2 regions of the Kitasatospora sp. NPDC048298 genome follow, and region 1 is predicted to be linked to the other one. Evidence: predicted binding sites of a transcription regulator. Region 1 holds the regulator's gene; the other holds the start of a gene.
The links. The regulator HrcA, encoded in region 1, represses chaperone genes, less so after heat shock. The targets are predictions, from matches to a motif close to TTNGCACTCNGNNNNNCNGAGTGCNAA.
Positions count from the first base shown of each region.

Region 1 (3,834 bases):
GCTTGCCGGCCTCCCGGGCGGTGGCCCGCCACTTGGCGAGCGCCTTGGCGCCGCGCTCGCCCTTCCACTGGGTGATGCAGCGCGAGGCGGACCACGGGATCACCACGTCCACGCCGACCTCGGTCATCGTCTCCACGGCCAGCTCGCCGCGGTCGCCCTTGGGCAGCGCCTGGACGACCACGATCCGCGGCGCGGGCTCCGGCTCCCGGCGCACGGCGGCGACCGTCACGTCGATCCCGTCCTTGCCGAGCACCGCGGCGACCGTGCCGTCCACGCCGAGCCCCAGCCCGTCGGCCAGGGTCACCGCCTCGCCCGGCTCCAGCCGCTTGACCGCGGCCGCGTGCCGCCCCTCCGGGCCGTCCAGGCGCACCACGGCCCCGGGCGCGGCGGCGGCGATCCGCTCGGTCTCGACGAAGAAGACGGGCGCGGTCATGACGGAAAACCTCCAGAAGTGGGGACGGACACACGGAAGGGGTGCCGGGGGCCCTGGCCCCCGACACCCCTCCACGGACGACTACCGGCCGTTGAAGGCGTCCTTCAGCCGGGAGAAGAGGCCCTGCTGGCCCGGTGCGAACTGGCCGGACGGGCGCTCCTCGCCGCGCAGCACCGCGAGGCGGCGCAGCAGCTCCTCCTGCTCGGCGTCGAGCTTGCTGGGCGTCTTCACCTCGACGTGCACTATCAGGTCGCCCCGGCCGCCGCCGCGCAGGTGGGTGATGCCCCGGCCGTGCAGCGGGATCGACTGGCCGGACTGGGTGCCGGGCCGGATGTCGACCTCCTCCAGGCCGTCCAGGGTCTGCAGCGGCACCTGGGTGCCGAGCGCGGCCGCCGTCATCGGGATGGTGACGGTGCAGTGCAGGTCGTCCCCGCGCCGCTGGAAGATGTTGTGGGTGGTCTCGGCGATCTCGACGTACAGGTCGCCGGCCGGGCCGCCGCCGGGGCCGACCTCGCCCTCGCCGGCCAGCTGGATCCGGGTGCCGTTGTCGACACCGGCCGGGATCTTGACGGTCAGGGTGCGGCGGGCCCGCACGCGGCCGTCGCCGGCGCACTCCGGGCACGGGGTCGGCACGACGGTGCCGAAGCCCTGGCACTGCGGGCAGGGGCGGGAGGTCATGACCTGGCCCAGGAAGGACCGGGTGACCTGGGAGACCTCGCCCTTGCCGCGGCACATGTCACAGGTCTGCGCCGAGGTGCCGGGGGCCGCGCCCTCGCCACTGCAGGTGGTGCAGGTGACGGCGGTGTCGACCTGGAGCTCCTTGGTGGTGCCGAAGGCGGCCTCCTCCAGGGTGATCTCCAGCCGGATCATGGCGTCCTGGCCGCGGCGGGTGCGCGAGCGCGGGCCGCGCTGGCCGGCCGCGGCGCCGAAGAAGGCGTCCATGATGTCGGAGAAACCGAATCCCGCCGCGCCGGCCCCGAAGCCGCCCGCACCGCCGCCGCCCGGGGACAGCGGGTCCCCGCCGAGGTCGTAGACCTGACGCTTCTGCGGGTCGGAGAGCACCTCGTAGGCGGCGTTGATCTCCTTGAACCGCTCCTGCGTCTTCGGGTCCGGGTTGACGTCCGGGTGCAGTTCGCGTGCCAGGCGCCGGAACGCCTTCTTGATCTCGTCCTGCCCCGCATCCCGTCGGACGCCGAGTACCGCGTAGTAGTCCGTGGCCACCAAATGCTCCGCTTGTTCCGCCTGTAGTAGTGCTGCGACTGGACGCCGCCGTCGGAGGCCCGACGGCGGCCCTTGCTAGGACTCGGCCAGGATCTGGCCCACGTACCGCGCCACCGCTCGCACCGCCCCCATTGTGCCCGGGTAGTCCATCCGGGTCGGACCGATCACACCCAGTTTCGCCACGCTCTCGTCGCCCGAACCGTAGCCGACCGAAACGACCGAGGTGGAATTCAGCCCCTCGTAGGCGATCTCCCGCCCGATCCGGACCGTCATCCCGGCGTCCGCGGTCTCACCCAGGAGACGGAGCAGGACGACCTGCTCCTCCAGGGCCTCCAGCACCGGCTGGATGGTGAGCGGGAAGTCGTGCCCGAAGCGGGTCAGGTTGGCCGTACCGGCCAGCATGATCCGCTCCTCGTTCTGCTCGGCGAGCGTCTCGAACAGCGTCGCCAGGACCGTGCTGACGGTCGGCCGGTCGGCCTGCTCGAACTGCGCCGGCAGCTCCTCCAGCAGCTCCGGGACCTCCGGGAGGCGCCGGGCGACGGCTCTCGCGTTGATCCGGGCCCGAAGGTCCGCCAGCACCGTCTCGCCGACCGGGCCCGGGCAGTCGACCATCCGCTGCTCGACCCGGCCGGTGTTGGTGATCAGCACCAGCATCACCTTGGCCGGGGCCAGCGCCACCAGCTCGATGTGCCGGACGGTGGAACGCGTCAGCGACGGGTACTGCACCACCGCGACCTGCCGGGTGAGCTGGGCGAGCAGCCGCACGGTGCGGGCGACCACGTCGTCCAGGTCCACCGCGCCGTCCAGGAAGTGCCGGATGGCCCGGCGCTCGGGGGCGGTCATCGGCTTGATCTCGGCGAGCTTGTCGACGAAGAGGCGGTACCCCTTGTCGGTGGGGATGCGGCCGGCGCTGGTGTGCGGCTGGTGGATGTAGCCGTCCTCCTCCAGCGCCGCCATGTCGTTGCGGACGGTCGCCGGGGAGACCCCGAGGTTGTGCCGCTCCACCAGGGCCTTGGAGCCGACCGGCTCCTCGGTGCCCACGTAGTCCTGCACGATCGCGCGGAGCACCGCGAGCTTGCGTTCGTCCAGCTGGCGGACCTCACCGGCCATGGGGCACGCACCTCCGTCCTCGCACGTCGTCCGACCGTGTCCCTCGCTGCGGGCCGTTCCAGGGGCCCTCGGCCTTGGCACTCTGAACGTACGAGTGCCAGAACCGTACCTGCCAGTGTACGGCCCGGGTCCTGTGGCAGGAACGGCCCGACCGGGGTGATCCTCCCCGCAGTTCCGGACACGGCCCGCGGGGCCCCGCCGGTTCGATCCTCCCGGCGCCGGAGTGGTGCCGGGAAGCCGTCCGGGTGGCAGCATCGAAAGCGACGGCGAACGGAGGAGCAAGCGATGTCGAGCTCGGGCCAGCACACCCGTTTCGCGCCCGACCGCGGCCTGACCGGCCGCATGGTCGCGACGATGTTCGTGATCGGGCTGCTGTACGTCGGTTTCACCGGCCTGCTGATCGCGCTGCTGCGCGGCGCCTGGCCACTGATCGTCCTGATCTCCGGCGGGCTGTTCGTGGCCCAGTTCTGGTTCAGCGACAAGATCACCGAGCGGGCGATGGGCGCCCGCCAGGTGTCCCCGGAGCAGTTCCCCCAGCTGCACGGCACCGTCGACCGGCTCTGCGCCCTCGCCGACATGCCCAAACCCCGGGTGGCGGTCGCCGACAACGACATGCCGAACGCCTTCGCCACCGGCCGCAACCCGCAGAACGCGGTGGTCTGCGTGACCACCGGGCTGCTGCGCCGGCTGGAGCCGGAGGAACTGGAGGGCGTCCTCGCCCACGAGCTGTCGCACGTCGCCCACCGGGACGTCGCGGTGATGACGATCGCCGGCTTCCTCGGCGTCCTCGCCGGGGCGATGACCCGGATCGCCGTCTACGGCGGGTTCATGGGCGGCGGGCGCAACAACAACGACCAGAACGCGGCCATCCTGGCGCTGATCATCCCGCTGGTGTCGATCGTCGTCTACGCGATCAGCTTCCTGCTCACCCGGCTGCTGTCCCGCTACCGCGAACTGGCCGCGGACCGGGCCGCCGCCCAGCTCACCGGCCGGCCCAGCGCCCTGGCCTCGGCGCTCACCAAGGTGACCGGGCAGATCGCGGCCATCCCCACCAAGGACCTGCGCCAGGC
Region 1 covers NZ_JBICYZ010000038.1:22,922-26,755, reverse strand. The annotation lists gene ACGF0D_RS25985 (16S rRNA (uracil(1498)-N(3))-methyltransferase) at 1-433, opposite strand, end outside; gene dnaJ (molecular chaperone DnaJ) at 515-1,654, opposite strand; gene hrcA (heat-inducible transcriptional repressor HrcA) at 1,730-2,764, opposite strand; gene htpX (zinc metalloprotease HtpX) at 3,050-3,834, shown strand, end outside.

Region 2 (3,834 bases), on a different contig from region 1:
CCCACACGGACGGGGAACCAGCCGATCCGATCGAAGCGATCAGGATCAGAAGTCCATGTCACCGCCCGGCATGCCGCCGCCGGCGGCCGCGGCGGCCTTCTCCGGCTTGTCGGCGATGACGGCCTCGGTGGTGAGGAACAGCGCCGCGATGGAGGCGGCGTTCTGCAACGCGGAGCGGGTGACCTTGGCCGGGTCGATGATGCCCTCGGCGACCAGGTCGACGTACTCGTTGGTGGCGGCGTTCAGGCCGTGACCGGCGGGGAGGTTGCGCACCTTCTCCACCACGACGCCACCCTCCAGGCCGGCGTTGGTCGCGATCTGCTTGATCGGGGCCTCCAGCGCGACCTTGACGATGTTGGCACCGGTGGCCTCGTCGCCGTCCAGCTCCAGCTTGTCGAAGGCGACACCGGCCTGCAGCAGGGCGACGCCACCACCGGCGACGATGCCCTCCTCGACGGCGGCCTTGGCGTTGCGGACGGCGTCCTCGATGCGGTGCTTGCGCTCCTTGAGCTCCACCTCGGTGGCCGCGCCGGCCTTGATGACGGCCACGCCGCCGGCCAGCTTGGCGAGGCGCTCCTGGAGCTTCTCGCGGTCGTAGTCCGAGTCGCTGTTCTCGATCTCGGCGCGGATCTGGTTCACGCGGCCCGCGACCTGCTCGCTGTCGCCGCCACCGTCGACGATGGTGGTCTCGTCCTTGGTGATGACCACCTTGCGGGCGGTGCCCAGCAGGTCGATGCCGGCGCTCTCCAGCTTCAGGCCGACCTCCTCGGAGATGACGGTGCCACCGGTGAGGATGGCGATGTCGCCGAGCATGGCCTTGCGGCGGTCACCGAAGCCCGGGGCCTTGACGGCGACGGACTTGAAGGTGCCACGGATCTTGTTCACGACCAGGGTCGACAGGGCCTCGCCCTCGACGTCCTCGGCGATGATGACCAGCGGCTTGCCGCTCTGCATGACCTTCTCCAGCAGCGGGAGCAGGTCCTTGACCGAGCCGATCTTGGAGTTGGCGATGAGGATGTACGGGTCCTCGAAGGTCGCCTCCATGCGCTCCAGGTCGGTGGCGAAGTAGGCGGAGATGTAACCCTTGTCGAAGCGCATGCCCTCGGTGAGCTCGAGCTCCAGGCCGAAGGTGTTGCTCTCCTCGACGGTGATGACGCCTTCCTTGCCGACCTTGTCCATGGCCTCGGCGATCAGCTCGCCGATCTGGGTGTCGGCGGCGGAGATGGAGGCGGTGGAGGCGATCTGCTCCTTGGTCTCCACGTCCTTGGCCTGGGCCAGCAGCTGGTCGGAGACGGCCGCGACGGCCTTCTCGATGCCGCGCTTCAGGGCCATCGGGTTGGCGCCGGCGGCGACGTTGCGCAGACCCTCGCGAACCAGGGCCTGGGCGAGCACGGTGGCGGTGGTGGTGCCGTCACCCGCGACGTCGTCCGTCTTCTTGGCGACCTCCTTGACGAGCTCCGCACCGATCTTCTCGTACGGGTCCTCGAGCTCGATCTCCTTGGCGATGGAGACACCGTCGTTGGTGATCGTGGGGGCGCCCCACTTCTTCTCCAGCACGACGTTGCGACCCTTGGGGCCGAGCGTGACCTTCACTGCGTCGGCGAGCTGGTTCATGCCACGCTCAAGGCCGCGGCGAGCTTCCTCATCAAAGGCGATGATCTTGGCCATCAGAAGTGGTCCTCCGGGACACGGTCGACTGCTCGGACCAAGGGGTGCCCGCGACGGACGGCCCTGGTGCGCGGAGGTCCATTCCCCTACCGCTCCCGGGGGCCTCACCGACCCGGTCCGCTGTCACTCTCACACTGTGAGTGCTAACGCCAATGATTAGCACTCCGGGTGGTCGAGTGCAAGCCCAATCGGCAATCAGCGAGCCGCCGCGGGAGCCGCCCGGGAACGCCGACGGGCCCGTGCGACACACGTCGCACGGGCCCGTCGAGAAGCGAGAGGTCACCAGCCGTGGGGCCGCGCCGAGCTCCTGGGGTCGGAAGGGGTCAGACCGCCGCGCGGACCATGTCCGCCTGCGGGCCCTTCTGTCCCTGGGAGATCTCGAACTCGACCCGCTGGCCCTCCTCGAGGGTGCGGTAGCCGTCCATCTGGATCGCGCTGTAGTGGACGAAGACGTCCGCACCACCGTCGACCGCGATGAAGCCGTAGCCCTTCTCCGCGTTGAACCACTTGACGGTGCCCTGAGCCATTCCGAACTCCCCTAGTGCTGTGCTGGCCCTTCACGCGCCCGCAGGTCGCGGGCCCGGGTTGGTTGAAGGCCGGCCCGGGGAACCCCCCCTGGGCGCAGCCGTGCACGCCGCAACCCTCCGCACAGGACGCCAGGCGGCTTCCGGTGAGCGGGTGATTGCGTCGACCGCCGCTGAATGTATCCGGACCGACGCCCTCTGCAACAGGGCCAACCACCGGTAATTCCGGCACGGCGTCAAGGGACAGGACGGACCGAATCGGGATGTTCTCGGCATTTAACGCCGGACATAGCGGACGAATTACCCAAATGCCTGCGGTAATTCTGACATCCGCCTGACAGGTTTCACGGGCCGGTCCCATCGGCCGGACGCCCCGGGCCGAGCACTGCGGGGCCGAAAGGGAAACCCTGTTCCCAGCCGAGCGACACTCTACTCCGACTCGACCCGGAAATATTCCCGCAGGAATGCGAGCGGTCGCCCGCGCATACGGACAGCGGAATTCCGTACGCGCGGGCGACCGCGGGTTCTCTTGCGGGCTCAGCAGCCGCCGGCCACCGCCGGGATGATCGAGATGCTGGCGCCGTCCCCGATCTCGGTCGCCAGGCCCTCGGCGAAGCGCACGTCGTCGTCGTTCACGTACACGTTCACGAAGCGGCGCAGCTTGCCCGTGTCGTCCAGGATGCGGGCCGAGATGCCCGCGTGGTTCTTCTCCAGGTCGGCGACGACCTCGGCCAGGGTGGCGCCCTCGGCGGTCACCTCGGCGGCGCCGGAGGTGTAGGTGCGCAGGATGGTGGGGATGCGGACGTTGGCGCTCATGAATTCTCCTTGCGGGGGCGGGTGGTTCAGGCGGACACGAGGCCGGCGGCGCGGAACGAGTCCAGCGTCGGGCGGATGACGGCGGTCATCCCGGCGTCGGAGACGGCGTCCAGGGTCTTCAGGCCGTCGCCGGTGTTGATCGCGACGGTCTCCTTCGACGGGTCCAGCTGCCCGGTCTCGACCAGCTTCTTCAGCACGCCGACGGTCACCCCGCCCGCGGTCTCGGCGAAGATGCCCTCGGTCCGCGCCAGCAGCCGGATCGCCGCCACGACCTCGGCGTCCGTGACGTCCTCCACCGCGCCACCGGTGCGGCGGGCGATGTCCAGCACGTACGGGCCGTCGGCCGGGTTGCCGATCGCCAGCGACTTGGCGATGGTGTCCGGCTTGACCGGCTTGATCACGTCCCGGCCGGCCTTGAACGCGGCCGACACCGGCGAGCAGCCCTCGGCCTGGGCACCGAAGATCCGGTACGGCCGGTCCTCGACCAGGCCCAGCCTGATCAGCTCCTGGAGACCCTTGTCGATCTTCGTCAGCTGCGAGCCCGAGGCGATCGGGATCACGATCTGCTCCGGCAGCCGCCAGCCGAGCTGCTCGCAGATCTCGTACGCCAGCGTCTTGGAGCCCTCGCCGTAGTACGGCCGCAGGTTCACGTTGACGAAGCCCCAGCCCTCGCCGGCCGGATCGCCGATCAGCTCCGAACAGAAGCGGTTCACGTCGTCGTAGTTGCCCTCGATGCCGACCAGCTCACCGCCGTACACCCCGGCCATGACGACCTTGCCCTGCTCCAGGTCGTGCGGGATGAACACGCAGGACCGGAACCCGGCCC
Region 2 covers NZ_JBICYZ010000014.1:14,614-18,447, reverse strand. The annotation lists gene groL (chaperonin GroEL) at 46-1,668, opposite strand; gene ACGF0D_RS13860 (cold-shock protein) at 1,992-2,195, opposite strand; gene ACGF0D_RS13855 (MoaD/ThiS family protein) at 2,730-3,008, opposite strand; gene thrC (threonine synthase) at 3,035-3,834, opposite strand, start outside.
Region 2: the regulator HrcA is predicted to act here: its motif matches at 1,825-1,851, upstream of groL (chaperonin GroEL).